Regions from separate parts of the Dickeya aquatica genome, predicted to be linked through region 2. Evidence: predicted binding sites of a transcription regulator. Region 2 holds the regulator's gene; each other region holds the start of a gene.
What was found. The regulator LexA, encoded in region 2, represses DNA repair genes until DNA is damaged. The targets are predictions, from matches to a motif close to TNCTGTATGTACATACAGNA.
Positions count from the first base shown of each region.

Region 1: a site for LexA is predicted at 5,990-6,009, ahead of sulA (SOS-induced cell division inhibitor SulA). Genes of this name have one in related genera too.
Region 3: a site for LexA is predicted at 5,828-5,847, ahead of uvrB (excinuclease ABC subunit UvrB). Genes of this name have one in related genera too.
Region 4: a site for LexA is predicted at 3,379-3,398, ahead of dinB (DNA polymerase IV). Genes of this name have one in related genera too.

Region 1 is NZ_LT615367.1:1,133,009-1,140,967, reverse strand. Features, by position in the region: gene DAQ1742_RS05215 (methylglyoxal synthase) at 1-97, shown strand, start outside; gene helD (DNA helicase IV) at 262-2,319, opposite strand; gene DAQ1742_RS05205 (YccF domain-containing protein) at 2,476-2,922, shown strand; gene yccS (YccS family putative transporter) at 2,938-5,145, shown strand; gene DAQ1742_RS05195 (TfoX/Sxy family DNA transformation protein) at 5,170-5,811, opposite strand; gene sulA (SOS-induced cell division inhibitor SulA) at 6,030-6,524, shown strand; gene ompA (porin OmpA) at 6,897-7,959, shown strand, end outside.
Region 2 is NZ_LT615367.1:600,909-608,867, reverse strand. Features, by position in the region: gene DAQ1742_RS02790 (DedA family protein) at 1-91, shown strand, start outside; gene mzrA (EnvZ/OmpR regulon moderator MzrA) at 91-441, shown strand; gene DAQ1742_RS02780 (DoxX family protein) at 708-1,103, shown strand; gene DAQ1742_RS02775 (glutathione S-transferase family protein) at 1,192-2,175, shown strand; gene DAQ1742_RS02770 (LysR family transcriptional regulator) at 2,263-3,165, opposite strand; gene DAQ1742_RS02765 (pirin family protein) at 3,274-4,008, shown strand; gene zur (zinc uptake transcriptional repressor Zur) at 4,155-4,664, shown strand; gene lexA (transcriptional repressor LexA) at 4,885-5,496, opposite strand; gene DAQ1742_RS02750 (diacylglycerol kinase) at 5,606-5,971, opposite strand; gene plsB (glycerol-3-phosphate 1-O-acyltransferase PlsB) at 6,100-7,959, shown strand, end outside.
Region 3 is NZ_LT615367.1:1,668,347-1,676,305, reverse strand. Features, by position in the region: gene DAQ1742_RS07365 (hypothetical protein) at 1-1,644, opposite strand, end outside; gene DAQ1742_RS07360 (Hint domain-containing protein) at 1,679-3,307, opposite strand; gene uvrB (excinuclease ABC subunit UvrB) at 3,740-5,752, opposite strand; gene bioD (dethiobiotin synthase) at 6,423-7,103, opposite strand; gene bioC (malonyl-ACP O-methyltransferase BioC) at 7,096-7,935, opposite strand; gene bioF (8-amino-7-oxononanoate synthase) at 7,922-7,959, opposite strand, start outside.
Region 4 is NZ_LT615367.1:3,467,936-3,475,894, forward strand. Features, by position in the region: gene gpt (xanthine phosphoribosyltransferase) at 1-59, opposite strand, end outside; gene DAQ1742_RS15720 (hypothetical protein) at 303-509, shown strand; gene pepD (beta-Ala-His dipeptidase) at 812-2,272, shown strand; gene dinB (DNA polymerase IV) at 2,306-3,364, opposite strand; gene dpaA (peptidoglycan meso-diaminopimelic acid protein amidase) at 3,674-4,426, shown strand; gene DAQ1742_RS15740 (class II glutamine amidotransferase) at 4,423-5,196, opposite strand; gene lpcA (D-sedoheptulose 7-phosphate isomerase) at 5,247-5,828, opposite strand; gene fadE (acyl-CoA dehydrogenase FadE) at 6,088-7,959, shown strand, end outside.

The DNA of each region.
Region 1 (7,959 bases), 530 kb from region 2:
CACGGCGGATTTCCTGATTAACTCCGGGCTGTTTGGCAAATCGCTCGAGGTCACCATTCCCGACTATCAGCGCTATCTTCAGGGGCGTTTGAAGTAACATCATCCAGCAACACGGCCAGCGCAAGGGCAACGCCGCCTGCGTTGGTTGTGTGAGTTCATTCCATTCAGGCCTTAACTCTGCGGCCCACAAACATTAATTAATTTCACAAACATTAATCAATTTATTGATATGTTTGAATTCACATCTAAAAGCCATGCCCGTTACCCCGGTTTACGCTGTATAGGCACACCAAGCTGATGCAATTCATCGACAAATATTGAGGGGGCATCGCGCTCAAATAACAGCCAGACCTGCTGCTTTGCCCGGGTCAGGGCCACATACAACAGCCGTCGCTCTTCTGCGTCAGGAAAGGGCTCTGGTTGTGGTAGCAACACAGCGTCGAGGACAGACTCACATGCCGGTGCAGGGAAGCCATCGTGCCCGTCACACAGTCCCAGCACAATAACATAATCCGCCTGCTGTCCTTTGCTGGCATGGATCGTCATGAAATCCAAATGCAGGTGCGGCCAGCGGGTTTTCGCCTTCTGTAACACAGACGGGCGCAGGTGATGGTAACGCGCCAGAATCAAAATTCGCTCACTGGTCGTGACATAGCCACTCATTTTATCCAATAGCGCATCAAGTTGATGTTGCTCCAGCAAAACCACCGACTTCTTGTTGCCACTGCATAAACTGTTGAGTGTTTTCTTCATTTGCAGCGGGTTTTGCTGAATAAAGCGGTTGGCAATATCCGCAATACGTTGATTGAAACGATACGTCGTATCCAGCATGCACTGCGCCCCTTCACCAGCAAGGTGCGTAAATGTGCGGGTTGCCGAGAGTGCGGCACCGCTAAAGCGATAAATCGACTGCCAGTCATCCCCCACGGCAAACAGCGATGTGCCGGGAGAATGCTGTCGCAGAGCGTCCAGCAGCCGGGCTCGCTGCGGTGACATATCCTGAAACTCATCCACCAGAATGTGCTGCCACGGGCTGACAAAACGCCCTTTATTGAGATAATTAACAGCCTGATGAATCAGGCCGGAGAAATCCACCGCACCTTCATCTTTTAGCGCTTTTTTCCAGGCTTTCAGTAAAGGAGCCATCAGGCGCAGGCGCTGCTGAAACACCGGGCGGGTTTCCTCATCAGCCAGCGCCAGCAGTTCGCTTTGTGTTCCACCATGCATGCGGATTAATTCCAGCCAGCGTACCAAACGACTGACGATTCGCGCCGCAATCAACGCATCATGCCAAAAATCACCATCAGGTAACGTCCAGCCCAGCTCTTCACTTAACCACTGACGCCATCCTTTCGCCTGTGCTTTTTTCTCATCACATTGTTGCTGCCACTGTTGCAGTAAAAATGCATGCCGGTCATCATCCTGCGTCTCCAGTTTGCTGATTACCGGCACGTTACGGCTACATTGCTGAATAATCTGTAATGCCAGTGCATGAAACGTTTTGGCCTGGATATCATCTGTCTGTAAGCGCTCACGCATACGCTCACTCATTTCCTGAGCCGCCTGTCGGCCAAAGGCCAACAGCAGAATCTGCGCTGGTAATACTCCCGCTTGTTGCATGAGCCATCCGGCCCGAGCCACCAGCACCGATGTCTTGCCACTGCCGGCTCCCGCCAGCACCAAAACCGCATTCTCGCCATTAACAACGGCATGACACTGGCTGCGATTGAGGGGCGAGCGCTCAACGGTATCGAAAAACATTTTCTGATGAATAATCACCGTCTCGGTCCACTGTTGATTGGCTCGCTGTCGCAGGCTTTCCCCCTTCTCCAGCCATTCCAGACAACACCGGTAATGCTCCCGACAGTTGGCAAACTCCTCAAGGCGTTCTTGCAGCAACGGCAATGCCGCCAGACCAGCGCGAATATTTTGCTGCAAAGCGGCAAGCGCCGCGCGATCAAACCAACACTCTGCACTCGCCTGCTGGGTGACCGCCTCAGCCAGCGGCTGCAAAACCGCGGCACACACCTCGCTCATCTGCTGGCTCCAGTTCTGCCAGATGTTGAAAACATGGCGGAAAAACTGCTGCGTCTGCGGCCACGGTGTACCATGCAGCCGGACAACCTGATGTCCTGGCAGCTCAAACTCCAGCTCTCCCCAAATCAGCCCTTTTTTGCAATGAATTGCCAGTAACTGATTAAAAGGAATAAGATATTCATGTTTTTCGCCACTCACCTGAATACCAGCATTGAGCAACTGCACACGGTTATAGGGATGCTGCGCCAAATGCTTCCCCAATACGGTTGATTTCAGTTCCATGAGCCTTACGCCATTTTTCTGTGAAGAGACTTCAGAGTTGTAGTTTAACCGTTATCCGACCACACGCTCTAGCCGGAAAAACACGTTACAATAACCCGACTAACCATGTGATAATTCGTTTCCCATCATTTGTGTACGACCTGGAGCAGTCGGATTATGCGTACCGTACTCAACGTTTTAAATTTTGTGCTGGGGGGGTTCTTCACAACACTGGCCTGGTTGCTGGCAACCTTTGTCAGCCTCGTATTGGTGTTTACACTGCCCTTGACGCGTTCATGCTGGGAAATAACCAAACTGTCTTTACTTCCTTACGGCAACGAAGCCCTTCATGTTGATGAATTACAGCCTGAACAAAAAAACACCTTACTTAATGCCGGCGGTACGTTGCTCAATCTTTTCTGGGTCATCTTCTTTGGCTGGTGGCTCTGCCTGTCTCATATTCTCAGTGGCATAGCCCAATGCCTGACGATAATCGGCATTCCTGTCGGGATTGCGAATTTCAAGATAGCGGCCATTGCGCTCTGGCCTGTCGGGCGTCGAGTGGTGTCCGTTGAAGAAGCTCGCGCCGCCAGGCAAGCCAACGCCCGTCGGCGTTACCCGTAATCAGAGCAAATCATCATGGTGCAATCGTTTGTGAATACCGGTGTACGACGCTTCTTCTACAACAGCGGTTGGCTGTATAACCTGCGTATTTTGGTCGCGCTTACGGGCACAGCGGTACTGCCCTGGTGGCTCGGTGTCACCACCAGCACCATCCCGCTGACGCTTGGCGTTGTTGCCGCCGCATTAACCGACCTGGATGACCGCTTATCAGGAAGGCTATTTAACTTATTGATTACTTTGGTTTGCTTTCTACTCGCGTCGGTATCCATTGAGTTGCTTTATCCTTACCCTTGGTTATTCATTATCGGGCTGGCACTCTCTACCTGGAGTTTTATCCTGCTGGGTTCGCTGGGTCAGCGCTATGCCACTATTGCTTTTGGCGCACTGCTGATTGCCATTTACACAATGCTTGGGGTCTCGCTTTACAGCAGTTGGTACCAACAGCCGTTTTTACTGTTATTGGGTGCGCTGTGGTACAACCTGTTAACCTTGCTGGGGCACGTCATTTTTCCTATCCGGCCGTTGCAAGACAGTCTGGCTCGTTGCTACCAGCAATTGGCACACTATCTGGAAATCAAATCCAGCCTGTTTGATCCTGACATTGAAGATAACGATCGACCGTTAATCGACGTAGCAATGGCGAATGGTCAACTCGTTGAAACGCTAAATCAGGCCAAAGCCTCGCTGCTTACGCGACTGCGCGGCGATCGCGGCCAACGCGGCACCCGCCGTACACTGCACTATTACTTTGTTGCGCAAGATATTCATGAGCGCGCCAGTTCCGCACATATTCAGTATGATCAATTGCGGCACGCACTGCGCTACAGCGATGTCCCTTTCCGTTTTCAACGCCTGCTATTCATCTTGTCGCAGGCTTGCCTGCGGGTGTCCCAGTCAATTTTGTTGCAGCAAAAATACCAGCACGACCACCGTATTGAACGGGCATTTTTCCATCTCAACGCCGCCCTCGACCGGCTGGAGGAACAGGGAAAAGATTTATTATCAATCAAAGCATTACGTCATCTTTTAAATAATCTGCGCGCCATTGAAGCTCAGTTGGTTAACATCCAGTCAGAACAAACGCTGGAACGCCACAACCACCGCCTCTCTTCAGAAAACAGGCTGTCCGAGGATAAAATCACTGGCTGGAGCGATGTCTGGCTGCGCATTTGTCGGCACCTCACGCCTCAATCTGCACTGTTTCGCCATGCAGTCAGGATGTCTCTGGTGCTATGCACCGGCTACAGCATTATCCAGTTGGCTGGCCTGCAACACGGCTACTGGATTTTGCTAACCAGCCTGTTTGTTTGCCAGCCAAACTACAGCGCCACGCGCCGTCGTCTCGCATTACGTATTATCGGCACGCTTGGTGGCGTGCTGTTCGGGGTTCCGTTGCTGTACATCGTCCCGTCACAAGAAGGGCAACTGGCACTGATTGTGGTAAGTGGGGTACTGTTTTTTGCTCTGCGAACGGTGCAATATGCCCAGGCCACACTGTTTATTACCCTGCTGGTATTAATGTGCTTTAACTTGCTGGGTGAAGGGTTGGAAGTCGCCATCCCGCGCGTTGTGGATACGCTGCTGGGCTGCGCCATCGCCTGGGCTGCGGTGAGTTTTATCTGGCCAGACTGGAAATTCCGTCGTCTGGATGTGGTTATCAGCAAAGCGGTAGAAAATAATTGCCGCTACCTTGATGCCATCATGGTGCAATACCATCAGGGTAAAGACAACGGTTTGACTTACCGCATCGCCCGGCGGGATGCCCACAACAGTGATGCAGAACTGGCATCGGTGGTGTCAAATATGTCTGCCGAACCGCGTACACGAGCAGATACGCTGGAACAGGCTTTCAGACTGATGTGCCTTAATCATACGTTGCTTGGTTATATCTCAACCCTTGGGGCCCATCGAGAGCGCATGGTCTTGGCTGAAACACTGCAACTGCTCAATGATGCGGTCTGTTATGTTAGCGATGCACTATACCAAAATCTTTATCAATCAGGCGATTATGAAGACGCGCTCACCAAAGAGCTGGATGCGCTTAAACGTCGCATCCACGCACAATCACCAGAGCAAGACAGTCAGGAACAACTGGTATTGCAGCAAATTCATTTAATAACCGGTTTGTTGCCTGAATTAGTGCAATTAAAAAAACAGCTTATCCGCGATACACATCAGGCACAGGCATCAACATTCTCTCCCGCATCCCGCATCGACGAATAATCGTTAGCGCCATTCAGCCACCGCCTAACGTTCCGGGCGCGTGGCTGTACGCAACGGGCGACATGATGGTGCATGCCGCTCAAACCATTCAATCAGTTCGCTGCGCACGCCCTGGGGTAATGCCGCCTGATGTACGCCACAAATCGCGCCGGCAAGTGCCAGCAAGACGTTGACGCTCAGATGCTGGCTGACAGCCCTCAATTTGAGATAGCTGGTTTTCGCCCCTAATCGATGCAATTCATCGATATTTCTGATCCCTACTTTCCAGAGCAAACGCTCCAGATCGTGATTGATATTAGGCAAATCCTTTAGTCTGGCACAGCGCTTTCTGGCTGCTTTATCATGCTGCGCCCCCTGCAAAGATTGCATGCCCAATGCCAATAACGACGCTTCACGTTGCCACAGCGCTTCAGTCACCAGATAGTAATTAAGCGGGACAGGTATTCCACGTTTGGTGTACACCAGCTTTGGAGTCTGCCGGGCAAGAAAAAAGTCTTCATTATCAGGCGATGCACGCAAATAGAGCTCGCCCGCTGACACCAGCGCGAAAATGACGCCATCTGCCGCAATACTGTAGCCCCCGAACTGAGAGCGTGAAAGGATATGACCTAATGGGGCGAATACGCTTTTGGCTTGTAAAATCCTTTTTTCACATAGGTTTTTCATTACTCATTCCTTGTATTGAAAATTTATTCCTGTTTTTCAGATACATCCATATTCTTAACAATTAATTAAACACAGCCTTAGCGCGTCTTCAAAGACAAAATGTGTCATGAAGGCCATGACATACTGATTATGCGAAGCGCTTTCAGAAATTCTGGTTGATCTTTACCCATACAAAAGATACTGTACATAAATACAGTGTCACTGTGAGGGTAGTAACTATGCGTATCCAAACCATCCATGCTCCACGCGTTTGCCATGCATCCCCTTCTGCACATAGCACAATGCCAAAAGCGTCTTCTGGCGGTGTCATTAGCGAAATTGTTTACTGTGATGGGCATCCCATGTTAACACCGCTGTTACTGCCGCTATTGCAGCAATTAGGAACACAGGCACGCTGGTTACTCTGGTTATCGCCGCAGCAGAAACTGAGCCGTTTATGGTTACAACAGGCAGGTTTACCACTGGAAAAAATGATTGAGCTTTATCGCGTAAAATCGATATCCATTGTTGAAGCGATGGAGAAAGCGTTAATGACAGGTAACTACAGTGCGGTGCTTTGCTGGCTGGACGATGAGCTGGATAATGAACAAAAAATGCGATTACAGCGTGCCGCGTTGCATGGCAATACCTATGGATTCATTCTGCGTCCGGAGGAAAAAACGACCATAGGACACTTTTCCACGCTAAGAATTCACTCTGGTTTGTATCATTAAGTGAATATTGGGATTTTTCTTATCCATGTACTATGGCCTGACCCTATACCGCGCATAGTCCCTGAAAATACAGCGGCTGTGTTGTCATGACGAAGTTTTAATATTAAGAAATTTCGGAATAATCAGACAAATTCGCCCATTATTTGTTAGTAATTATGTATGAACGGCTGGTTTTTTCATGGTGTCAGTCACATCATACTTGTAACTTTCTCACCACGTTGTAGACTTTAGCACGCTGGAGTTGCCCTTCATAACGTCAGTTAACTGGCAGCAGTTATTACACCAAGGGCAATGTCTCCGTGAAAGGATTTTAACCAAAGGCGAATTAGCGTTCAGAGTTAATTGCCGATTTGGATGATAATGAGGCGTAAAATGAAAAAAACAGCTATCGCGATTGCAGTGGCACTGGCTGGCTTTGCTACCGTAGCACAAGCCGCACCGAACGATAACACCTGGTACGCAGGCGGTAAACTGGGTTGGTCCCAGTATCACGATACCAACCTGACTGGTAATGGCTACAATGTAACTAATCCTGCCAAGAATCAACTGGGCGCAGGTGCATTTGGTGGCTATCAGGCAAACCAGTACCTGGGTTTTGAAATGGGCTATGACTGGCTGGGTCGTATGAAATACACCGAAGGCAACCATGGCAGTTTCAAAGCTCAGGGCGTTCAGTTGGCCGCTAAACTGAGCTACCCGATCGTTGACGATCTGGATGTCTACACCCGTCTTGGCGGTTTCGTATGGCGCGCTGACAGCAAAGACAGCACTGGCCCGAGCAACCATGACACCGGCGTTTCTCCGCTGGCCGCTGTGGGTGTGGAATACGCTGTGACCAAAAACTGGGCAACTCGTCTGGACTACCAGTGGGTAAACAACATTGGTGATGCGGCAACTGTTGGTGGTCGCCCTGACAATGGCCTGCTGAGCGTTGGTGTTTCTTACCGTTTCGGTCAGGAAACTGCTGCCCCGGCTCCGGCTCCGGTTGCTGCTCCGGCCCCGGTTGCCGCTCCGGCTCCGGTTGTACAGACCAAACGTTTCACCCTGAAGTCTGACGTACTGTTCAACTTCAACAAAGCGACTCTGAAACCGGAAGGTCAGCGTTCTCTGGATCAATTGTACACCCAGTTGAGCACTCTGGATCCGAAAGACGGTTCTGTGGTCGTTCTGGGCTTCAGTGACCGTTTAGGTTCTGACCAGTACAACCTGACCCTATCTACCAAACGTGCACAGACTGTTGTTGACTACCTGGTACACAAAGGTATTCCGTCTAACAAGATCTCTGCTCGTGGTATGGGCAAAGCGAACCCGGTTACTGGCTCTACCTGTGCCAACACCAAAGCTCGCGCTGCGCTGATCGATTGCCTGGCTCCAGATCGTCGCGTTGAAATCGAAGTTAAAGGCATCAAAGACGTAGTGACTCAGCCTCAGGCGT
Region 2 (7,959 bases):
GCCACTGGTGCTGCTGTGTGTTGGCCTGGTAGGGTCATTGTGGGTAGTCTGGCGCAAAAAACGTGCAGCGGCGGGAAAAGGAATAAAATAATGCCCTTTCCTCGAATAAAGCTACGGCCGCTCTGGCGGCTGTTACTGTTGCTGTTACCTTTGGTGGTCTTACTCACCACCTCTTCACAACAGCGGCCTGATGAAGTCATGCTCCACATCAGTGCTCGTCATCAGGGCACGCCACTGCCGGATGGTTTTTACATTTATCAACAGCTCAACGAACGCGGCATCGCCATTAAAAGCATTACGCCGGGGCACGACAGCATTATTGTGCGCCTGTCATCGCCGGAGCAAAGCGGGGCCGCACGGGAAGTGTTAAGCGTAGTGCTACCCCAGGCACTGGTCATTGCCCAGCGCCTAAATATGCCTAAACCAGAGGCGCGCAGCTAAGCCTCCCATCGCGGCGGCATGATACGCAACCATTCCCCATCACACGCTTCGTTGGCTAATACCGCCCGCCGCGGGCATAGACATATGCCATAACGTCAATTTTTCTGACAGAAAACAACAATTTTACTTGCTGTCATCCAGGCATTTTCCTCTCTAGTATGCCTCTTATCGGTGACGCACTTTTACCTTAGATAAACCTTTAAACAGTATGCCGGGTGCGCTTGTAGCGACGTTGCGCCGGCCACGAACACACAACTGGAGAGATGATGAAAAGTTTTGAAAATGCCCTGCTGATGATTGCCCGTATCCTGCTACCTATTCTGTTTATCGCTGCCGGTTATGGCAAGCTGGGCGCATCGTATGCCGCTACCCAGCAATACATGCAGGCGATGGGTGTTCCCGGTGTGCTGCTACCGCTGACCATCCTGCTGGAGCTGGGGGGGGTCCTGGCTGTGCTGTTTGGCTTACTGACCCGTACGACTGCCATCATCACCGCGATTTTTACCCTGTTAACCGCGTTTATCTTCCACAGTGATTTCGCGCAGGGTGCCAACCAGTTGATGTTCATGAAGAACCTGTCTATCGCGGGTGGGTATGTTCTGTTGTTTGTTACCGGGCCGGGTGCATTCAGTCTCGACCGCCTGCTGAACAAAAAATGGTAAGCATCAGGTCAGGCACAGCCTGACTATTTCATGGCAGTCAACAGCCCGCTGTTGGCTGCCATTGTCGTTATTCTGGGAGGAGACCGTTATGGGATTGTTGGTTGAAGGCGTATGGCACGATACATGGTATGAAACCCAGTCCTCGGGCGGGCATTTCAAACGACCAGAGACCTTTTTCCGCAACTGGGTGACTGCCGATGGCAAACCTGGCCCAACGGGCACCGGTGGCTTCAACGCAGAGCCCGGTCGCTACCACCTGTATGTTTCATTGGCTTGCCCCTGGGCCCACCGCACCTTGCTGATGAGAAAACTCAAAGGGCTGGAGCAACACATCGGCGTCAGCGTGGTACACCCACTGATGTTAGAGCATGGCTGGACATTCGAAACCGATTTTCCACAGGCCACTGGCGACACACTTTACCAACACGACTTCCTGTATCAGTTGTATTTACATGCCAAAGCCGATTACAGCGGACGCGTTACTGTCCCTGTGCTGTGGGATACCAGACAGCACACCATCGTCAGCAATGAGTCTGCGGATATTATCCGTATGTTTAACAGCGCGTTCGATGCATGCGGAGCCACTCCCGGCGACTATTACCCGTCCGCACTCAAAGCACAGCTCGATGAACTCAACGCATGGATTTACCATCAGCTTAACAACGGTGTCTATAAAGCAGGCTTCGCCACCACCCAGCAGGCCTATGACGAATCGGTCAGTCAGGTGTTTCATGCGCTCGAAAGTCTTGAAGCACGTCTGAGCCAGTATCGTTATCTGACCGGCGATCGTCTGACCGAAGCGGATATCCGGTTATGGACAACCTTGATCCGTTTTGATCCGGTCTACCACACGCATTTTAAGTGTGACAAACGCCGCTTAAGCGACTACCCAAACCTCTATGGCTATCTGCGTGACATTTATCAACTGCCAGGCATTGCTGATACCGTCGCGATGGATCATATTCGCCATCACTACTATTGCAGCCATGCCAGCCTCAACCCACATGGCATTATTTCCGCCGGGCCTCAGGCCGATTTAACCACTGCGCACGGCCGCGATAAACGCAACTAAAAAGCATCTATCGCGCATATCAGCTGCATCTGGGCACCCTCCCCGGCAATCACGCCGGTGACGTGGTGCTCTGTCAATCCGCGGTTATCATGAAGACGAGGTGTTAAAAACACGCGGGATCTCACGTAAAAACCACGCTTTGGCTTCACCCATACTGTCACGCCGCCAGGCCATGATTATCTGCCCTTCCAGAATATTTTCCGGGCTAACCACCCGCAGTCGGCCTTCGGCAATATCCTTTGCCACCATGTCATAAGGCATCGTGGCAACACCTAACCCCGCCAGCAGCGCACGTCGTTTATCATCCAGCGAGCTGACGGTAAGTCGTGGCTGTTTATCCAGCAGTTGCACGGTGAGTACCGGGCGTTCACGGGCGGTATCGGCAATGGCAATCCCCCGATATTTAATACGGCTGACTTCTGATAAAGGTTCCGGCTCGTCATGAATAGGATGATCCGGGCTGGCAACATAGACATTCTTGATGGTGTAAAGCTTGCGGGTATTAATTTCAGAAGAGGAGCGAAAATGCATATCCGGGGCAATCACAATATCCGCTCGCCCCTGCTCCAGCCGCTCCCAGGCTCCCGCCAGCACTTCTGTCAATAATGACACCTGTGTGTTAGCTTTCAGCGACAGTTTATCGAGCAGCGGAAACAGGCGATCAACAGGCACCAGTGCCTCGAATACAATCGTAAGATGGGTTTCCCACCCTCTCGCCAGCGCCTCGGCATCTGTCGTCAGTTTATCCGCCGCCTCCAGCAGGATACGACCACGCTCCAGCAGCATGCGCCCGACATTGGTAAATTTGGTACGATGACCGGAACGGTCAAACAGCACCACATCCAGCTCATCTTCCAGTTTTTGCATGGTATAACTCAGCGCAGAAGGCACCCGCCCCAGTTCATCCGCCGCGGCCGCAAAGCTTCCACGGCGGTCAATCGCATCCATGACGCGTAATGCTTCTAGTGTTAATGCCCGTTCCTTTGCCATGTTTCACTCATTCAGGATTTTTGAACGTGCCGACCAGATTAACTGGCTAACAATCCATCGTCCAGACAATTACTATCGCGTTATCAATAATTCTCAGGATTGAATACCATGATCATTAGCAGAGCAGCGCAACAGTGCGGCCAGGCTGACTATGGCTGGTTACAGGCTCGTTATACCTTTTCTTTCGGCCACTATTTCGATCCTGAGCTACTGGGGTTTGCCTCGCTGCGCGTGCTCAATCAGGAAGTGCTGGCTCCGGGTGCAGCCTTTCAGCCCCGCACGTATCCGCGCGTAGACGTGCTGAATATTTTGCTGCAAGGTGAGGCGGAATACCGTGACAGCAACGGCAACCATGTCAGGGCTAAAGCCGGTGAAGCCTTGTTACTTGCCACGCAACCGCATGTCAGCTACAGCGAACATAATATCAGTGAAGACACATCCCTGACGCGGATCCAGTTGTGGCTGGATGCCTGCCCGATGCGGGAAAATCAGTGCGTGCAGCGCACCAGCTTAGTCGATACCCCTCACCAGTTGCTGGCCTCACCGGAGGAAACAGACACCGGGCTTCATCTGCGCCAGCAGGTATGGATACACCATCTGAACCTGGCAGCGGATACCGAACATACCCTGACACTGCATGGCAGCCGGGCCTATCTGCAATCTATCTACGGTACCGTCCGTATTCAGGGTAACGAGACATCAGATAACGATTCCCCCGCGCAGCCAGACTCCTGTTCAAACCTGCTCCATTGTGGTGATGGCGCATTTGTAAAACAAGAAAACACCCTCACTCTTAAAGCACAAACTGAGGCACGGCTGTTATTGATAGACCTTGCCGCCTGATAACAGCTATCGGCAAAGCAGTGTTCAGACTCTGCGCACCACCGCGCTCAGGCTGCTTTTCCTTGCACTGAGGGTGGTATCTCGGTGTTTTAATTCAGTCATGGTAAGATAGCGAATTATCTCAAACTCGCTTCAGGGTTACTGCTATGGATTCAACCAATCCGGACACTCTCCTTGCCCAGGCTGAACAGCTTTGCCAGCAACGTAATGTACGCCTGACACCACAGCGGCAGGAGGTGTTACGCTTGATGGCCCTGCAAAGCGGTGCGATCAGTGCCTATGACTTACTGGATCTGCTGCGTCTCTCGGAGCCGCAGGCCAAACCCCCGACCGTTTACCGCGCGCTGGATTTTCTGCTGGAGCAAGGATTCATCCACAAAGTAGAATCCACGAACAGTTATGTCCTGTGCCATCATTTCGAAGAGCACAGCCACACCTCTGCACTGTTCATTTGTGACCGCTGTGGTCACGTCACAGAACGCCAGACACAAGGCGTTGAAGAAACATTGCAACAGTTAGCCAGGCAGTCAGGATTCGCACTGCGCCACAGTATTGTGGAAGCGCATGGGTTATGTGACGAGTGTCAAAAAGTGGAGTCATGTGAGCACCGGGACAGTTGCACCCACGATCACAGCATTGTGGTGAAAAAACGCTGACGTATCCGCTCCGCTTGTCATGATGAAGCTGGCGTGACGTGGCGACATGCGTGTGAAGTAACGCGATGCTTCACACGGTTTTTCCGCTCTATCACGATATTGCTGAAATGCCCCTGCCCGCTACATTCACTTCTGACATTCTGCCGTTTCCTGCACCGTTTCCTTTACTTTCAGCTTTGCCTTCGCTTGCTTAATGTCGGCCGATGAATCTGCGTGGGGTTTACCCCCAGTCACTGTTACGAATCACGCCAACAGCCAACCCTTCAATCGAGAAAGCCTGCTCGCGCAAATCAACCACTATTGGCGCAAAATCCTTGTTTTCCGCCAGCAACTGCACCACATTGCCTTGTTTCTTCAAGCGCTTAACCGTGACCTCATCCTCAATACGTGCCACAACGACCTGCCCGTTGTGTACATCCTGTGTTTTATGCACTGCCAGTAAGTCACCATCAAGAATACCAATGTCTTTCATAGACATACCGCTAACGCGCAGCAAAAAATCAGCGCTGGGTTTAAACATGGCAGGGTCAACCTGATAGTGACATTCAATATGCTGCTGTGCCAGCAACGGTTCACCGGCTGCAACGCGCCCAATAAGCGGCAAACCGAGATCCTCTTCTTCCATCAGCAAGCGGATGCCACGAGACGCCCCGGTAACAATCTCGATAACCCCTTTGCGTGCCAGCGCTTTGAGATGTTCTTCCGCCGCATTCGGTGAGCGGAAACCAAGCTGACTGGCAATTTCTGCCCGGGTGGGCGGCATACCGCTCTGCGCGATATGATCACGAATCAGGTCATAAACCTGTTGCTGTCTGGTGGTTAAGGTTTTCATTCCGCCCCCTGTTTGTTTATACAGTTTTGCTGTGAGTATATACAGGGAAAGTGCCAATGGGAACCGTGATATCGCTATTGCACGGATTTTTCGACGATTATGCAAACCGTCACGCAAAACGGCTCCATAACAGTGATACCCAGACGATCGCGGCCAAGACACAGGCGACAAAGACCGCCGCAGAACCAATATCTTTTGCCCGCCCCGACAGTTCGTGATAGTCCAGACCAACGCGGTCTACCACCGCTTCAATAGCGCTGTTTACCAGCTCAAACAGCACTATCAACACCACCGACCCGACCAGCAACAGCCGCTCTATGGTTGAAACAGGCAAGACACTCGCCACAAGCACCGCAACAAGCAGCAAAACCGACTCCTGTCGAAAGGCTGCTTCATGTTGCCACGCCTGCCTCAGGCCCTGTAGCGAATACCCTGCGGCTTTGACAATGCGGGTAATTCCTGTTGTCTTATTCATGATGACTCCACCTGTAATTTGTGATTGGCCGCAATTTTAACGCGTCCACATGATTGCATCACCACAGATATCCTGTTGGGTTTCTGGTATCCTTGGCGCGCGTTGCTAACAAGAGGCTTCTGGTTGTTATGTCAGGTTGGCGTAAAATTTACTACAAGTTACTGAATTTCCCTCTAAAACTCTTAGTAAAGAGTAAGGTTATTCCGCAGGATCCCGTTAACGAACAACGTCTGGATCCCTCAAGACCGATATTTTATGTGCTGCCTTATAGCTCTAAGGCAGACCTGCTGACGTTGCGCACCAAGTGTCTGGAATTACATTTGCCAGACCCATTGCAACCGCAGCAAATCGATGGCAAAACCCTGCCGAGCTACGTTTTTGTTAACGATGGCCCACGCCTGTTTCGCTACTACGTGCCGAAACAGCAGTCGATCAAACTGTTTCATGACTATCTGGATTTGCATCGCAACAACCCAGAGCTGGATATACAAATGGTGCCTGTCGCGGTTATGTTTGGCCGCTCGCCGGGTCGTGAAGGCCAGCATCAGGACGCGCCGCACCTGCGCCTGCTGAACGGTATCGAGAAGTTTTTCGCCGTTTTGTGGCTGGGGCGTGACAGCTTCGTGCGTTTTTCGGTGCCGGTATCACTGCGCTATATGGCGACAGAGCATGGTACTGACAAGACGATTGCCCACAAGCTGGCACGCGTCGCTCGCATGCACTTCTCCCGCCTGCGGCTGGCAGCCGTCGGCCCAAGACTGCCAGTGCGTCAGGCGTTGTTTAATCAGTTGCTTACCTCTCGTGCCATTGCCAAGGCGATTGATGATGAAGCACGGGTGAAGAAAATCTCCCACGACAAAGCGCAGCAAAACGCGATTGCGTTACTCGAAGAGATAGCGGCTGATTTCTCTTATGAAGCGGTCAGGCTCTCTGACCGGGTGCTGAGCTGGACGTGGAACCGGCTGTATCAAGGCATCAACGTTCATAATGCCGAACGTGTGCGTCAACTCGCTCAGGATGGCCATGAGATTGTCTATGTGCCTTGCCATCGCAGCCACATGGATTACCTGCTGTTGTCCTATGTGCTCTATCATCAGGGGCTGGTTCCCCCGCACATTGCCGCAGGCATCAACCTCAATTTCTGGCCTGCCGGCCCGATATTCCGCCGCCTCGGTGCCTTCTTTATCCGCCGTACCTTCAAAGGGAACAAGCTCTACTCCACGCTGTTTCGTGAATATCTGGGCGAGTTGTTTACCCGCGGCTACTCGGTAGAGTATTTCGTCGAAGGCGGGCGCTCACGCACAGGCCGACTGCTGGAGCCGAAAACCGGTACACTGGCGATGACCATTCAGGCGATGCTGCGCGGCGGCACTCGCCCGATTACGCTAGTGCCAGTGTATATCGGCTACGAACATGTGATGGAAGTCGGCACCTATGCCAAGGAGTTACGTGGTGCGACCAAAGAGAAAGAGGGATTCCTGCAAATGGTGCGTGGGCTGCGTAAGCTGCGCAACCTCGGCCAGGGCTATGTCAACATCGGTGAGCCGCTGACGTTGACGACCTATCTCAATCATCATGTGCCGCAATGGCGCGATGCGATTGACCCTATCGACCCGCAACGCCCGGCATGGCTTACGCCAACCGTACAGCACATTGCCGATGATATTATGGTTCGCATCAATAATGCGGCAGCGGCCAATGCGATGAACCTGTGCTGTACCGCGTTGCTGGCTTCACGCCAGCGGGCGTTGACGCGCGAGCAAATGGAAGAGCAGTTAGCGTGTTATTTGCAGCTACTGCGCAACGTGCCTTATAGCAGTGATGTTACGGTACCGAACAAAACGGCAGCGGAACTGCTGGAACATGCGCTGGGCATGAACAAGTTTGAGGTAGAAAAGGATAATGTTGGCGACATCATCATTCTGCCGCGCGAGCAAGCGGTCTTGATGACCTACTACCGCAATAACATTCATCATTTGTTGGTGCTG
Region 3 (7,959 bases), 1.1 Mb from region 2:
TGTATAGGCGTATTGATTGTTCTGCGGCGTGAAGGTGTGCTCGCGTATTGATGCCTCACCTTGTGCCTGAAAGGCCACGATTTCGTAGGGAATATTCGCGGCAAAATGCACGGTTATGGTGGCTTTTTGCGCGCCAAATTGCGGGAAACTGTACGCACCAATGGTGGCTGATTGCGTCACCGGCAGCGCCAGCGCCACACTGGCGCTACCGTCCAGCGCATACGCACTGAGGGTTGCCCAGCCACCGCCTTCCAGCACCGGATAGCTGAAATCAGGCGATGACTGGCTTAACGCCACCCCGGCCACCAGACCGGCGGTGTGATAGGTTCCGCGGATCTGGCTATGACGGGCAAAGCCGGGATCGATGTTCAGCGTCAAAAACGTGCACGGCAGGCTGGTGTAATTGAGTGTCAGCAGGTTGCCAAGGCCGGTTTCCCGCTCGCCGGTTATGGCCACATTGCCCGCATCCGTCGGGTAATTCACACAAACTTGAGCGTAAAAGAGTGGATTATCCGGCAAGCTGTTGTTGATAAATTCAAACACCAGATAGCTTTTGCCCGCGACCAGCGTTTGCGTTTTCTGCTGTGTTTCAGGGTAGAGGTTGCCGGCGGGCAACGTCAGTTGGACGTCAATAAAAACGTTCTCATCCAGCCCCTGGGGAAATGCGTAGAACACCATGATGGCTTTTTTACCTGCCGGTAGCGCAGGCGTCGTCGCTTCATGGATAACCTTCTGCGGCGAGACTTTCGCTATCTGCCGGGCGGCGGCAAACGGGTCTAGCAGAAAACAGAGCGGCCGGTGTGCTAAGGTCAGCGTACTCAGGTCGATAATCAACCGGCCTGGGTACTGTGGCTGCAACAGGGCAACGTAGGGGGTGTTGCTGCTCGCCGGGCCGACATACGGGCGACCCAACGCATTAAACAACCGGTCTGACAGAGCCTGAGCGAACAGTAACCCGCGTTCCGGTGTTTGCAGCGTCAATGCCGGGGTTATCGACATCGGCAAGAAAGCCAGGTTCTCCCACAGATATTGCGTCAGCATCATGTAGGGAAACGCAACATACTGCGCGGCTATCGGCTGAGCCCCGCTGACATGCGCCGCCAGATACTCCACCAGCTCGCGCGGATCGCACTCAACGCGATAGCCCAACTGTGGCGATACGCCATCAATAAAGCCATCCAGCCGGGCATTAAACCCGACCACATCATCCAGTAGCGTTTTTTGCACCAGTTGGGTTGCCGGTGCATCAAGCGAGATAAGAAACTGTATTGCTTGTGCGGCATACCAGCCTGGGTCAAACGCCTGGTCGGTCAGCATCGAGTCCGGGTGCAACGGCGCACTGAAGCTGAGTTTATAGGGCGTCACCGGCAGGCTGTGGATCGCCGCTCCCGGATGCTGCTGGTTAAATGCCGCCAGCGCCGCATCGCGGGCAAATTGCAGCTCGGTGGTGAAATCCAGTGTGCCATAGATTGTGCCGCTGCTTTGGCTGCGAATGATCGTCAGGGAAAATGCCAGCGGATCTTGTGCCAAAATCGCCGCCGAGTCGGGATAGAGGTAATACAACGCCTCCTGCTGCCAGGCCGCTATCAGGCGATGCTGACCATCACTGAACAGGTGCTGAAAATCGGGATAACCCTGATACATAGTCTGCCTCACGCGACTGCGCGACCATTAGCGGCTACGGCTGAATAACGGTTGCGCGTGTCGCCATATAATTGCGGTAGTCCTGCTGCCACTCGGGTGGCAGTTGACCGAGCACATTGACTGGCCGGCGTTTATAGGCCTGTTCATACTGCTGCTGGGCGAGGCTATCGCCCACCAGCAGACCGTTGGCATACATCGTGCCGTGATTGCCACCCAGATCGCGGGCCGGATCATCGGTAGAAAGATGCAGGTTATACACCGCGATAGGCTGGTGCTGTTCGGTAATGGTGATGATAGGGCATTCACCACTGCGCCCAATTAACCGGTCAGCCAGCGTCAGCTCACGGGCCAGCTTCACCCCCGTCGAGGTATAAAACGGATGACCGTAGCTGGTGGTTATCGTCTGCAACGGGTGATCCGGGTGGTTGACCGTGATATCGAGATACTGCGTTTCATGGCCGGTGGTGACGTTTTCAACCCGTAATCTTCGGCCATCTCGTCCATACACCCATTCCCCGGTGCGTATTTCACCCAACGCTTTTTCCGTCGCATCTTGCATCAGGATGCGGGTGTCTTTGCCCAGACAGCCATACACAATCTGCATCGGTTTTATTTTTAGCGTATTTAACATCGGCGGACTGGGTAATACATTGTCCGGGGCATTGGTAATAAAACAGGCCACGCTTTGCCCTGCAATTTGCAAGGTGACTTTAAATACGTAATAGACACGCTCACCTGAGGTGAAATCCGGTGGTGAAAAGTCCAGCCAGTTGAGATCCCAGCTTAATTGGCTGCCGTTAATACGCGTACCCGCGTTAGTGAAAAAATTAAAACTGCCCGAGGGCTTAATCGGGCTTCCCCCCTGACTCTGGCGAATGATATAAATCGAGCTATAGGCATTGACCGGCATACCATTTTGCACATCAATATTACCAAAATAGGTAATACTTCCTTTGATTGGCAAGCTGACATTACCATCATAGTTATGCCAATAATCACAATCCCCATCGTTACGTGTTAAACATATTTTTATCTGTGAGTTGTGATTAATATCCGTCGGCGAGTCGTTGATTATTTTCTTCGGATAACTCTGCGTAGTAACAATTTCTATGCCATAAACTGTTTGTCCCGCTATGGTTTGAGAGAACGTATAAATAATGGTGACAGGATAAGCCGAGTTGATAAGGCTGTCAGGAAAAATGCCGCTGGCCTGAATCAGGCAGTCGGCGGCATCAATATAATGCTTTTTGTATTGTACCGTACCTACCGGATTACCGGCATTATCAAAAATCCCCAGTGTTTGCGTGACGTTGGTCGCCGATACCGGTAATGAACCAATGGCATTGGCAGTGAAATTCTTGCCGTCCGAGGAGTTAAGGCTGGTAATGCTTTGAATTTGAAATGCCGACAGGCTATTTCCCAGCGCCAGCGTGGCCGTAAAATTCTTGTGCAGTTTACTGTTATTCCACTGTTGGCTGAACGCAGGATAAAGCCCCGGTGTAATACCGGCCAGTTTTAATTGAATGTCATAAAACTGAATCAATAGAGGGCTGGCTGATGTAACCTGAACAATACCTTTATTCGCGTACTGACCGATGACGGTTCTGATAATACCATTATCATTCGAACCATTCTGCTCAGACAACAAAGAATCAGCATTCATGATTTTATTTTCCGACAGCATGATGTAATGACACACGCCCGACATTTTATCTGGCGCGAATTATTTTAGGGCTAATCAAATACTGGTCGAACAATCGCTTTTCATGACATTCATTTAATAAATACAGATAAAAATATCTCCACAACTGACGCTAATTAAGCGTAGCAGTAACATAAAAAAACGCCACTTGATAACACACTGATAATTTTCACCTGCCGAAAAGAAAGTACCATGCGCATATTTACCATAGCCTGTTAATTTTATAATTAAGAGATTAATTATAAAAAGGCAATCACGGTGGTTTATCAGTGCAGACAGATAAGCAATGCGGTGCCACACAGGCTGGCCGTAACACACCACCGCCAAGGCGTGCGGTTATCCCTGCCTTTACGGTCATGCCCAGGCGGCCCCACCGTAGCGGTGGGGCGCACCTTACGATAGCGCAATAAACTGCTCACGCAGCGCGTGGATGTCATCGCGCAGGCGCGCGGCCTCCTCAAACTCCAGATTCTGCGCATGTGACAACATCTGGCTTTCCAGTTCGCGGATTTTCTGCTCCAGCGCCTTGGGCGAGAGAGCCTGATACGCAGCGTTATCAGACGCCGCTTTTTTACCCCGCCCTTTGCCTTTACCCGCGCTCGGCTGGCCCAGTTGCAGAATATCGTCAATTTTCTTATTCAAGCCCTGCGGCACAATGCCGTGTTTTTCGTTATGCGCTTGCTGTTTCTCACGCCGCCGCTCGGTTTCACCAATAGCGCGCTCCATCGAGGGCGTTATCTTGTCGCCATACAAAATTGCCCGGCCATTGAGGTTTCGCGCCGCGCGGCCAATGGTCTGAATAAGCGAACGCTCAGAGCGTAAAAAGCCCTCTTTGTCCGCATCCAGAATCGCCACCAGCGACACTTCCGGCATATCCAGTCCTTCACGCAGCAGGTTGATGCCCACCAGCACATCAAATTCACCCAGGCGCAAATCACGAATGATTTCAACCCGTTCAACGGTGTCGATATCCGAATGCAGATAGCGCACCCGCTCGCCGTGCTCTTCAAGATACTCGGTTAAATCCTCGGCCATGCGTTTGGTCAGCGTCGTAACCAGCACCCGCTCATTAACCGCAACCCGCTTGCGAATTTCAGACAGTAAATCATCCACCTGCGTGCCCACCGGGCGCACTTCCACCACCGGGTCGAGCAGGCCGGTCGGGCGCACCACCTGGTCGATGACGTCACCGCCGGACTTCTCCAGCTCATATTTGCCCGGCGTGGCCGACACATAGATGGTTTGCGGAGCCAGCGCCTCGAACTCTTCAAACTTCATCGGCCGGTTATCCAGCGCCGACGGCAAGCGAAAACCGTACTCCACCAGGGTTTCTTTGCGCGCCCGGTCGCCGCGATACATGCCGCCTAACTGCGGGATAGTGACATGCGACTCGTCAATCACCAGCAGGCCATCCGCCGGCAGATAGTCAAACAGGGTCGGCGGCGGCTCACCCGGCCCGCGACCGGATAAAAAGCGCGAATAGTTTTCAATGCCCGAGCAATACCCCAACTCGTTCATCATCTCCAAATCGAAGGTGGTGCGTTGCATCAGCCGCTGCTCTTCAAGCAGTTTGTTATTCGCCAGCAACACCTCGCGGCGCTGCGCCAGCTCGACCTTTATCTCCTCCATCGCCTGCAAAATGCGCTCACGCGGCGTGACATAGTGGGTTTTCGGGTAGATGGTGTAACGCGGCAGTGTTTGTATGATGTGGCCGGTCAACGGGTCAAACAGCGACAAGCGCTCGACTTCCTCGTCAAACAGCTCGACCCGTAGCGCAACCTCGTCAGACTCGGCGGGGAAAATATCTATCACCTCACCGCGCACCCGGAACGTGCCGCGCGAAAAGGCCTGATCGTTACGGGTGTACTGCAACTCGGCGAGCCTGCGCAAGATAGCACGCTGGTCAATCAGCATCCCCTGCGTCAAATGCAACATCATCTTCAGGTACAAGTCCGGGTCGCCAAGACCATAGATGGCAGACACCGACGCCACCACCACCACATCACGCCGCTCCAGCAACGCTTTCGTGGCCGACAGCCGCATCTGCTCGATATGCTCGTTCACCGAGGCGTCTTTTTCGATAAAGGTATCCGAACTCGGGACGTAGGCTTCAGGCTGGTAGTAATCGTAGTAAGAGACGAAATACTCCACCGCATTATCGGGGAAAAAGGCTTTCATTTCGCCGTACAACTGCGCCGCCAGGGTTTTATTCGGAGCCAGCACCATGGTTGGCCGGTTCAGGTCAGCAATCACGTTAGCGATGGTAAACGTCTTGCCCGAGCCGGTAACGCCCAGCAAGGTTTGATGTGCCAGACCATCTTCCAGTCCCTCTTTCAGCCGCCGAATCGCCTCTGGCTGGTCGCCTGCGGGCTGAAAGGCGGAATGCAATTTGAATACTTTACTCATTGAACATTCGACTCACGATGTAAACGGCTGACAGAAAAGTAGCATGAACGTGCGATGACGCCGCGCCGACCATGATACTGGATATAAAAACAGCATCAAGCCATTCTTAACCATTGCGTTCACACGGCGCAGCACATTTTTGACTAGCATAGACTGGCATCGGTATCCAGCAAAAAATCGGATAATTATCCCCAGAAATTCTGTTTCTCAAATTTTCTGCACCGACCCGTCACCCGAGGCACGACGCAGTGCGCCAGTTGCTACAAAAGTGACTTGATTTTAATCATTTAATTGATTTTAAAAGAAATATTAAAAAAGCAGAGATTAGCATCAAACCAGGCAGAAGCCGCGCCAGCTCTCGGTTAGCGCGCGTTTTCTAACTCTAATGCACACGGTTATCCACAGAAATGGTGGATAACTCCCACAAGCGCCCGTGTGCCCTGTCTCCGCGCGCGTTGAAAGGTTTGCCGCGGGCCAGCAGAAAATCCGCCATTCAACAAAATTTACTGCGTTGAGCCACGGTTTATTATAAAAAAAAGACCTGATGACAAGGACGCAGCCTTGAGAAAAACAGCCGGGCGCGCGACCCCGGCCACTATTTTCAAGATGGTTTTCTCTATTAATTTCAAGCAGAAGAAGCGGAAAAACAGCCTCTTCTCGCCTGAATACGTTAACCCTTTAGTAAAGCAACGTTTAAGTAAGCGCCCAAATCCTGCTGCACAGGCTCGGTCAAATACGGGATTTCGCCCAGCATCGGGGCGTCAAGCCGCGCTTGCAGCGTATGCAGGTAAGCCTGATGATGCGGCCCGGGAGCCACCACGTCGTTGGCAATCCACCCGGCCAGTGACAACCCGGCCTGGCGCACCGCCAGCGCCGTCAGCAGCGCATGGTTAATACACCCAAGCTTAATGCCAACCACCAGAATAACCGGCAGGCGCTCTGTCACCACCCAGTCAGCAAAGGTGTGCTGCGAGGAGAGCGGCGTAAACCAGCCGCCCGCCCCTTCCACCAATACCCAGTCAGCATGTGACGCCAGCGCATGCAGGCCCTGGCTTAGGGTGGAAAAATCGATGGGGCGGTTTTCTGCGGCACTGACAATATGCGGCGAGGTCGGTTCCAGAAACGCCAGCGGATTGACCGCCTCATAGGGCAACACCACACGGCTGTTGGCCTGCAACGCCAGTGCATCACTGTTACGAAGCCCGTGTGCGGTCATGTCACAGCCGGAAGCCACCGGCTTATAGCCAGCGGTACGAAAACCGGCGCGGCCGGCGGCCTGTAACAGCGCCACACTGGCGATGGTTTTGCCCACGTCGGTGTCCGTGCCCGTCACAAACCAGCGTTTAGTCACGATAAATCACTCCAAAAACACGTTGATACGTCAACGGATAGCCTTGTGAATGGCGCACATAGCGCGCACCGAGCGCCGCCAGTTGCCGACGGCTCAGGCTGCCCGGCGCTCGCCCGGCACGCAGCCAGCTCGCCCCCACCCCTTTGACCGAGCGCATCAGGCTCAGGACATCGGGGAAATAGCACGTCACCGGTTGCAGCATGACCTGCGCACGATAGCGCTGACAGACGGCCATGATCGCCTGCGCGGGCAAAAAGGGGTTGATCCGCTGTGACCCGTCCACCTGCTGCCAGGCGCAATCAAGCTCGGCCAGAGTGCCCTGCGCCAGCGTACAAAGGCCAATCACGCCACCGGGGCGCGTAACCCGGTAGAGTTCATCAACAGCGCGGGCGAAATCATCGCACCACTGCATCACCATGTTGCTAAAACAGAGATCCATGCAGCCATCCGGCAGAGGTAACTGCTCGATATCGCCGTGCAGATACTCGCAGGCAACACCGCGAGTCTGGGCGATGGCCAGCATCTCGCCGGATAAATCCAGTGCAGTAACACGCTTGCCCTGCTGCTGCCAGCGGGCGCTGAAATACCCGGTGCCACAGCCAGCATCCAGCACGGCCAGCCCCGGATGTTCCCCCATCAATGCCATCACCTGTTCACCGCTTTCGCGTTGCAGCGCCGCAAACTGGTCATACTGTTTTGCGGCCCGGCCAAACGCGCGGGCGATGGCCTGTTTATGGGCTGCCAGCACGGGATGACGCGCCGCTATCGGTGGATGCGACACCTCGGGTTCGCCATACACCGGCGTTGTAGGGAACGGCTCACGCTGCGCCATGCAATACCTCCAGCAACCGGTCGA
Region 4 (7,959 bases), 1.6 Mb from region 2:
GCCAGTTTACGGGCATGAATTTGCAACATATCCCAGGTGACGATGTACTTTTCGCTCATAAAACCTATCCCGGCCAACGGTCACATCAGCCTAATCAGAGTCAGAAGGGGGAAATAAAGTTGCGCGAGATTATAGATAGCTGGCCGGACAAAAACCAGTATTTCTCCATCGCTGTACCACACCCCACCAAATGGTTACTAACCGTTATTAATTAATGAAAAATGTTGTAAAAAAGTTATTAGACGCAATGTTGCAAACAGGTTACAAACATGGTGAAACCAACACCGCCAGGAGAACACCCAATGACGATATTCGACAGTTTCCTCCTCGCACAACTGGACGTGTTTATCCCTGCCCTTAGCATTGCCTTTATGCTACTGGTCGGCTTTGAGCTGATAGTCAGCGTACGCTTGTTATTGCGCCGCCCGCTGGTGATGACACCGGTGGCGATCCGCCGCGACACTGACAACACGGCTTCATCTTCCCGATCTCGTATCGGATACGACTGACCACCCTCCATTTCAGGGCAACATCCTTTCAGGCGGGAAGTCACGATGCTTCCCGCACGTTGTTGCCTTGCGTAACAATGGCGTTGCCATGACGCTACCGGCATGGCCTGTCGCGGCTAAAAATGACCGGGCTTCCTCTGTATCGCCCTGATATACGCAATCCTTATGCCGAGCCCATTCTCCCTGTTTAGCGGAAAGTGTTATCCTGTTACGTCCTGCCTGCTGCTGCGGGCGAATACTGATGATGTTATTTCGGCAATGTCTGCTTGCCGCACGCCTTGCCCTATTGGAGAGATTCCATCGTGTCTGCTTTGTCTCAACTCTCCCCACAGCCGCTGTGGGATATTTTCGCCACCATTTGTGCAATTCCGCACCCGTCTTATCATGAAGAAGCGCTGGCGGCGCACATTCTGTCCTGGGCGAAAGCGCGTGGTCTGCATACCGAGCGCGATCGGGTCGGTAATATTGTGCTGCGCAAACCGGCCACCCCAGGCATGGAAAACCGCAAACCGGTGGTGATTCAGGCGCATCTGGATATGGTGCCGCAAAAAAACAACGACACAGCACACGACTTTACCCAAGACCCGATTCAGCCTTATGTGGCCGGAGAGTGGGTCAAAGCCCGTGGCACCACGCTTGGTGCGGATAACGGTATCGGCATGGCATCCGCACTGGCGGTATTGTCTGACAACAGCGTCGAGCACGGCCCGCTGGAAGTGCTGCTTACCATGACGGAAGAAGCCGGAATGGACGGAGCCTTTGGCCTGCAACCGGGCTGGTTGCAAGGTGAGATATTAATTAATACCGACTCCGAAGAGGAAGGTGAAGTCTATATGGGCTGCGCCGGGGGGATTGATTTCCGCAGTCAATTGCACCTGGCGCGTGAGGCGCTGCCTGAAGGCTATCAGTCATTCAGGCTGACCATCAAAGGGCTTAAGGGCGGCCATTCCGGTTGTGATATTCATCTCGGCCTTGGCAACGTCAACAAGCTGCTGGCCCGTTTTCTGGCGCAATACGCCAGTACGCTCGATGCTCACCTGATTGACCTGCACGGCGGCACGCTGCGTAATGCCATTCCGCGTGAAGGCGCTATCACACTGGCGGTGAGCGCCGACAACGTTGACGCGCTCAAACGCACAGCGCAGGATTACCTCGCCGTGATTAAACACGAACTGGCGGCAGTGGAGAAAAACGTGACCCTGCTGCTGGAGACGGTTGATACCGATGCGCTGGCGCTGACACCCGCCAGCCGCGAGCGTTTCGTCTCGCTGCTGCATGCGTTTCCCAACGGAGTGATTCGCATGAGTGATAACATCAAAGGCGTGGTGGAAACCTCACTGAACGTCGGTGTTGTCAGCATGACGGAGACACACGCCGAGATTCATTGCCTGATTCGCTCACTGGTGGATAGCGGTAAAGAGTATGTCGTCAGTATGCTGACCTCTCTGAGCCAGCTTGCCGGAGCCCACACCGAAGCCAGCGGCAGCTACCCCGGCTGGCAGCCGGATGCCGACTCGCCGGTCATGCATCTGGTGCGTGAAACCTATCAGACGCTGTTTGGCAACACGCCGAATATCATGGTTATTCATGCCGGGCTCGAATGTGGTTTGTTCAAAAAGCCTTACCCGCAGATGGATATGGTTTCCATCGGCCCGACCATCACCGGCCCACACTCGCCTGATGAACAGGTGCACATCGAAAGCGTAGGCCGTTACTGGACGCTGCTGAAAGCGTTGCTCAAAGCCATTCCCGAACGCGCCTGATGCACAGCCCGCCATGCCTGCACATGGCGGGTTTCAGTCCCACGGCAGCACCAGTTGCCGCTCCAGCTGTGGGTCGATGAGCGAAACCTGCAACCCGACCAATCTGACCCCTCGCGCCTCGCGTCGCTGCTCCCAGCTCGCGCGCGCCAGCTGTAATAAATCCGGCTTATGCAGCACCGGCCAGACATGCTCCTGCGTGGTTTGGCGAAAATCATCAAACTTCAGCTTTACCCCTTGCCGGGCAATCTGTAAGTCGGGACGGACGTGCCGCAGCCGCCTCTCCAGCTCCTGATACAATTGCTCGACCACTGCCTCGCACGCCGCCCAGTCATGGATATCGTGCGCCAGCGTCTTCTCTACCCCCACCGACTTACGTAACCGGTCAGGCGATACCGAGCGGTCATCAATACCCTGACACCGCTCCCACAGTATGCGGCCAAATTTGCCAAACTCACGCAGCAGACTGGCTTGCGCATACTGGCGCACATCCGCGCAACAATGCAGGCCGCATTCGGCCAGCCGCTTTGCCGTGACTTTGCCAACGCCGGGGATTTTCTCCAGCGGCAACGACAGCAAAAAGGCCTCCATGTCTGCCGGTGTTATCACGTATTGGCCATTGGGTTTATTCTGCTCTGACGCCACCTTGGCAAGAAATTTAACCGGGGCCACGCCCGCAGAAGCCGTCAGTTGCAGCTCGCTGAAAATCGCCTGACGGATGGCTTGTGCGATAAGCGTGGCCGAACCGTTGCAGTGCGGGCTATCCGTCACATCCAGATAGGCTTCATCCAGCGATAAAGGCTCAATCAACGACGTATAACGAGAAAAAATGTGCTGAATTTGCCGGGAGGTTTCTTTATACAGCGCCATTCGGCCAGGCAACAATGTCAAATGCGGGCACAGGCGTAGTGCCGTGGCTGTCGCCATCGCGCTGTGTACGCCATAGCGACGAGCCGGATAGTTGGCGGTACAAATCACGCCCCGGTTATCGGCACTGCCACCAATAGCCAGCGGGATTTCACGCAAACGCGGGTTATCACGCATTTCTATTGCGGCATAAAAACAATCCATATCGACATGAATGATTTTGCGCATATCCCCTCCCACAAGACTGTATAAAAATACAGTAACAATGCAAGGCAAGCAATATGTTACCCACAACCGCGCTCTCGCTAAGAATAATCTGTTTTTTTATTCGTTTTCCCCTCTTGAATAAAACAGATGCGGTGATAATGTGGCTGCGCGCCCCGGTATCAGCCTGCACCTCCGAACGCTGGCAAGACAGCACCTGCCCGCACGTTCAGGATGCAGCCTAATGGCAGGGCACAGCCTGACAGACAACGACAGGGAATACGGCAACACCGTATCACGATAAGACAACCGCTCCAGTAATCAGGATTTACCATGCAAAAAATCGCGCTTTCACTTGCGATGCTGTTTATTTTGCCTTCCGCTACCATCAATAGCAGTTACGCCAATCAGGTTTCTCCCGTTGTCGCACAGCAACAGCAGGTCGCCGGGTCACCCGTTTATATTCAGATTTTCAAAGAAGAACGGGTACTCGAGTTGTATGCACAAGTCGGTGGCGAATACAAACTGGTGCAAAGTTACCCCATCTGTAAATATTCCGGTGGCCTCGGCCCGAAAATGACCGAAGGGGACTTCAAAAGCCCGGAAGGGTTTTATCAGGTTGATTTACGGCAGCTAAAACCAGACAGCCATTATTACCGCGCCATCAATGTCGGTTTTCCGAATGAATATGACAAGGCGCACGGCTATTCCGGCCGCTATTTGATGATCCACGGCGAGTGTGTGTCTATCGGCTGTTATGCGATGACCAACCAATATATCGCAGAGATTTATACTTACGTGGAAAAGGCGCTGCGTAACGGGCAGCAGAAGGTGGAGCTGGCGATTTATCCGTTCCGCATGACCGAGCAGAACATGAAGCGCCACAGCCGCTCCACCTATTATAAGTTCTGGAGTCAGTTGCAACCGGGCTATGCCTTTTTCAACAAAAATCACCAGGCACCGGCTATTTCGGTCGTCAACGGTCAGTATGTGGTCAATCAGAATACACCGACCAGCCAGTCTGCCCCGTCACATTATGCGTTTACCCATACATCGGCGTTGAGCAATACACCAGCAGCCCGTTAAGCAAAATTAACGCGCTCACCGAAACAAAACAGCACGAACTCCCCTGGCGCGATGGCGTGCCAGGTTTCGTTACCGGTGAGCGGCTGCGTCGCCAGTACCGTAACCACATCGTTTGGTGTGGTCTGGCGCTGGAAGTCGATTTCGACATCATCATCCAGTAACGTTGCCTTGCCAAACGGTGCCCGCCGGGTTATCCAGTGCAGCCTGGTCGAACAAAACCCCATCACAAAACGCCCGTCCGATAACAGCATGTTGAATACACCCTTTTTGCGCAATTGCTCTGCCAGCGTCGCAATATAGCGAAACACCGCCGGCCAGTTGGACGGTGTTCGCGGGTAGCGCTGCGCCAGTTGATGCAGCAGCCAGCAAAATGCGTATTCGCTGTCGGTATCGCCGACCGGGCGAAACGTCCCGGTTTTCAGACGGCGGTAGCCCTTCAACTGGCCATTGTGAGCAAATGTCCAGTTGCGCCCCCACAGCTCGCGCGTAAATGGATGGGTGTTTTCCAGCGACACGGCTCCCCGATTCGCCTGGCGAATATGCGATATCACCGCACAGGACTTGATGGGATAGCTCTGTACCAGTGCGGCAATCGGCGAATTAAAACTGGGTTGCGGGTCTTTGAACGTGCGGCAACCGTTACCCTCATAGAAGGTAATTCCCCAGCCATCACGGTGCGGCCCGGTGCGGCCACCCCGTTGAATCAGGCCGGTAAAACTGAAACAGATATCCGTTGGGACATTCGCACTCATCCCAAGCAGTTCACACATTGTCGGCTTCCTTTTTACGGCTTGTTACTGCTGTGCGTCACCGCCTGCCCTCAGCTTGCGGCCATTTCTTTCTCAATTAACTGAATCAAAATGTGGATGGCTTTAATATGCACTTCCTGAATGCGATCGGCGTAACCGAAATGCGGCACACGGATTTCCACATCAGCACTGCCCGCCATTTTGCCGCCATCTTTACCCGTCAGGGTAATCACTTTCATACCTTTGGCACGGGCGGCGCTAATGGCTTTAATAATATTGCCCGAATTACCTGACGTCGAAATGCCCAGCAACACATCGCCTTCACGGCCTAACGACTCCACATAACGGGAGAAGACAAAATCATAACCGAAGTCGTTACTGACGCAAGACAGGTGGCTTGGATCAGAGATGGCAATTGCCGGATAACCGGGGCGATTTTCACGGTAACGGCCGGTTAACTCTTCAGCAAAGTGCATGGCATCACAGTGAGAGCCACCGTTGCCGCAGGAAATCACTTTGCCACCCGCTTTGAACGCATCAGCCAGTAACACCGCCGCATCTTCAATAGCCTGAATATTGGCCTCATCGCTTAAAAATGTGTTCAGCGTTGCCGCCGCTTCGTTGAGTTCATTACGGATTAAGTCCTGGTACATGGAAACCCTCTCATTCAGTGACATCATGACGTTTCTGCCGAGCAGTGTAGCGGATAGCCCAAATCACGAGAAGCAGACAATCACCAAACGACGGCATTGCGCCTCCTCAGTCGGTGGTGATGACGGCTTTGTGAGATGAGTTGTAATTATGTTGTAAATAAATTGATAAAAACCACCCGGTAAACTAAAAACACTCTATACCCACAGGTCAGACCTGTCATGCAGGCGACCCAAAACGAATGGACGGGAGAAAACGACTATGGTTGCGCTCAGTATCCTGGCAGGGCTGATGCTTATCAGTGCACTTTTCTACCACCGGGTTTCGCTATGGCTTGGCAGCGCGCTGGTGGTGACGGGGTTTGGCACAGTGGTGTTTCTGGCGGGCTGGCCCGGCTGGCTGATGCTTATCCCACTATTGGTGGTCTTACCGCTGCTGCTGACACCGCTGCGCCAGCGCTGGCTCAGTACGCCGGTCATGACGCTGTTTCGCCGGGTGATGCCGCCAATGTCCGCCACGGAAAAAGAAGCGATTGATGCCGGAACCACCTGGTGGGAAGGCGAACTGTTTCGCGGAGCACCAGACTGGCACACCCTACACGCCTATGCCCGCCCCACGTTAACACCTGAAGAGCAGGCCTTTCTGGACGGCCCGGTAGAAGAAGCCTGCCGCATGGCGAATGATTTTGAAATTACCCATGAGCGGGCCGACCTGCCTCCCGAGCTGTGGGCATTCCTGAAACAGCATCGCTTTTTTGCCATGATCATCAAAAAAGAGTACGGCGGGCTGGCATTCTCCGCCTACGCGCAGGCGATGGTGCTGCAAAAACTGGCCAGCGTGTCGAGCATTCTGGCCATCACGGTTGGCGTGCCCAACTCTCTCGGCCCCGGAGAATTGTTGCAACACTACGGCAGCGAAGCGCAAAAAGATCACTATCTCCCCCGGCTGGCTCGCGGTGATGACATTCCCTGTTTTGCGCTCACCAGCCCGGAAGCCGGATCAGATGCCAGTGCTATCCCCGATGTGGGCGTGGTGTGTTATGGCCAATGGCAGGGCAATCAGGTACTCGGTATGCGCCTGACCTGGAACAAGCGCTACATTACGCTGGCACCGGTCGCTACCGTACTGGGGCTGGCGTTCCGGCTGTATGACCCGGACCACCTGCTGGGTGATAACGATGATATCGGCATTACCTGTGCCCTTATCCCCACCCACACCGACGGCGTAAAAATTGGCCGCCGTCACTTTCCGCTTAACATTCCGTTTCAAAACGGCCCGACGCAAGGCGAGAACATCTTCGTGCCGCTGGATTACATCATCGGCGGGCCTGCCATGGCCGGTCAGGGCTGGCGTATGCTGATGGAGTGCCTGTCTGTCGGGCGCGGCATCACCCTGCCGTCTAATTCCACCGGTAGCCTGAAAAGTGTCGCACTGGCCACCGGTGCCTACGCCCGTATTCGCCGCCAGTTCAAACTGCCGATTGGCAAAATGGAAGGCATTGAAGAGCCGCTGGCAAGGCTTGCCGGGAATGCTTATGTGATGGATGCCGCCTCAACACTGATTACCACTGGCATTATGCAAGGCGCTCGCCCGTCGGTGCTGTCCGCTATCGTCAAATACCACTGCACCCATCGCGGGCAGCGCGGCATTATTGATGCGATGGACATTGTCGGCGGCAAAGGCATTTGCCTTGGCCCCACCAACTTTGTTGCCCGCCACTATCAGGGCGCGCCTATCGCCATTACGGTTGAAGGGGCCAATATTCTGACGCGCAGCATGATAATCTTCGGGCAAGGTGCCATTCGCTGCCATCCTTACCTGTTAAACGAAATGCGCGCTGCGCAAGAGAGCGACCTGAAATCCTTTGACAAGGCGCTGCGCGGCCATATCGGTCATATCGCCAGCAATCTGGTACGCAGCCTGTGGCTTGGCCTGACCAATGGGCGCACCAGCCGCGCCCCGGTGCGCGATGCCACGCGCCGTGACTACCAGCGTCTTAACCGGCTCAGTGCCAATCTGGCGCTGCTGGCAGATATCTCGATGGGGATGCTGGGCGGCAGCCTGAAACGCCGTGAGCGCCTGTCGGCCCGTCTGGGTGATGTGTTAAGCCAGCTTTATCTGGCCTCCGCCACG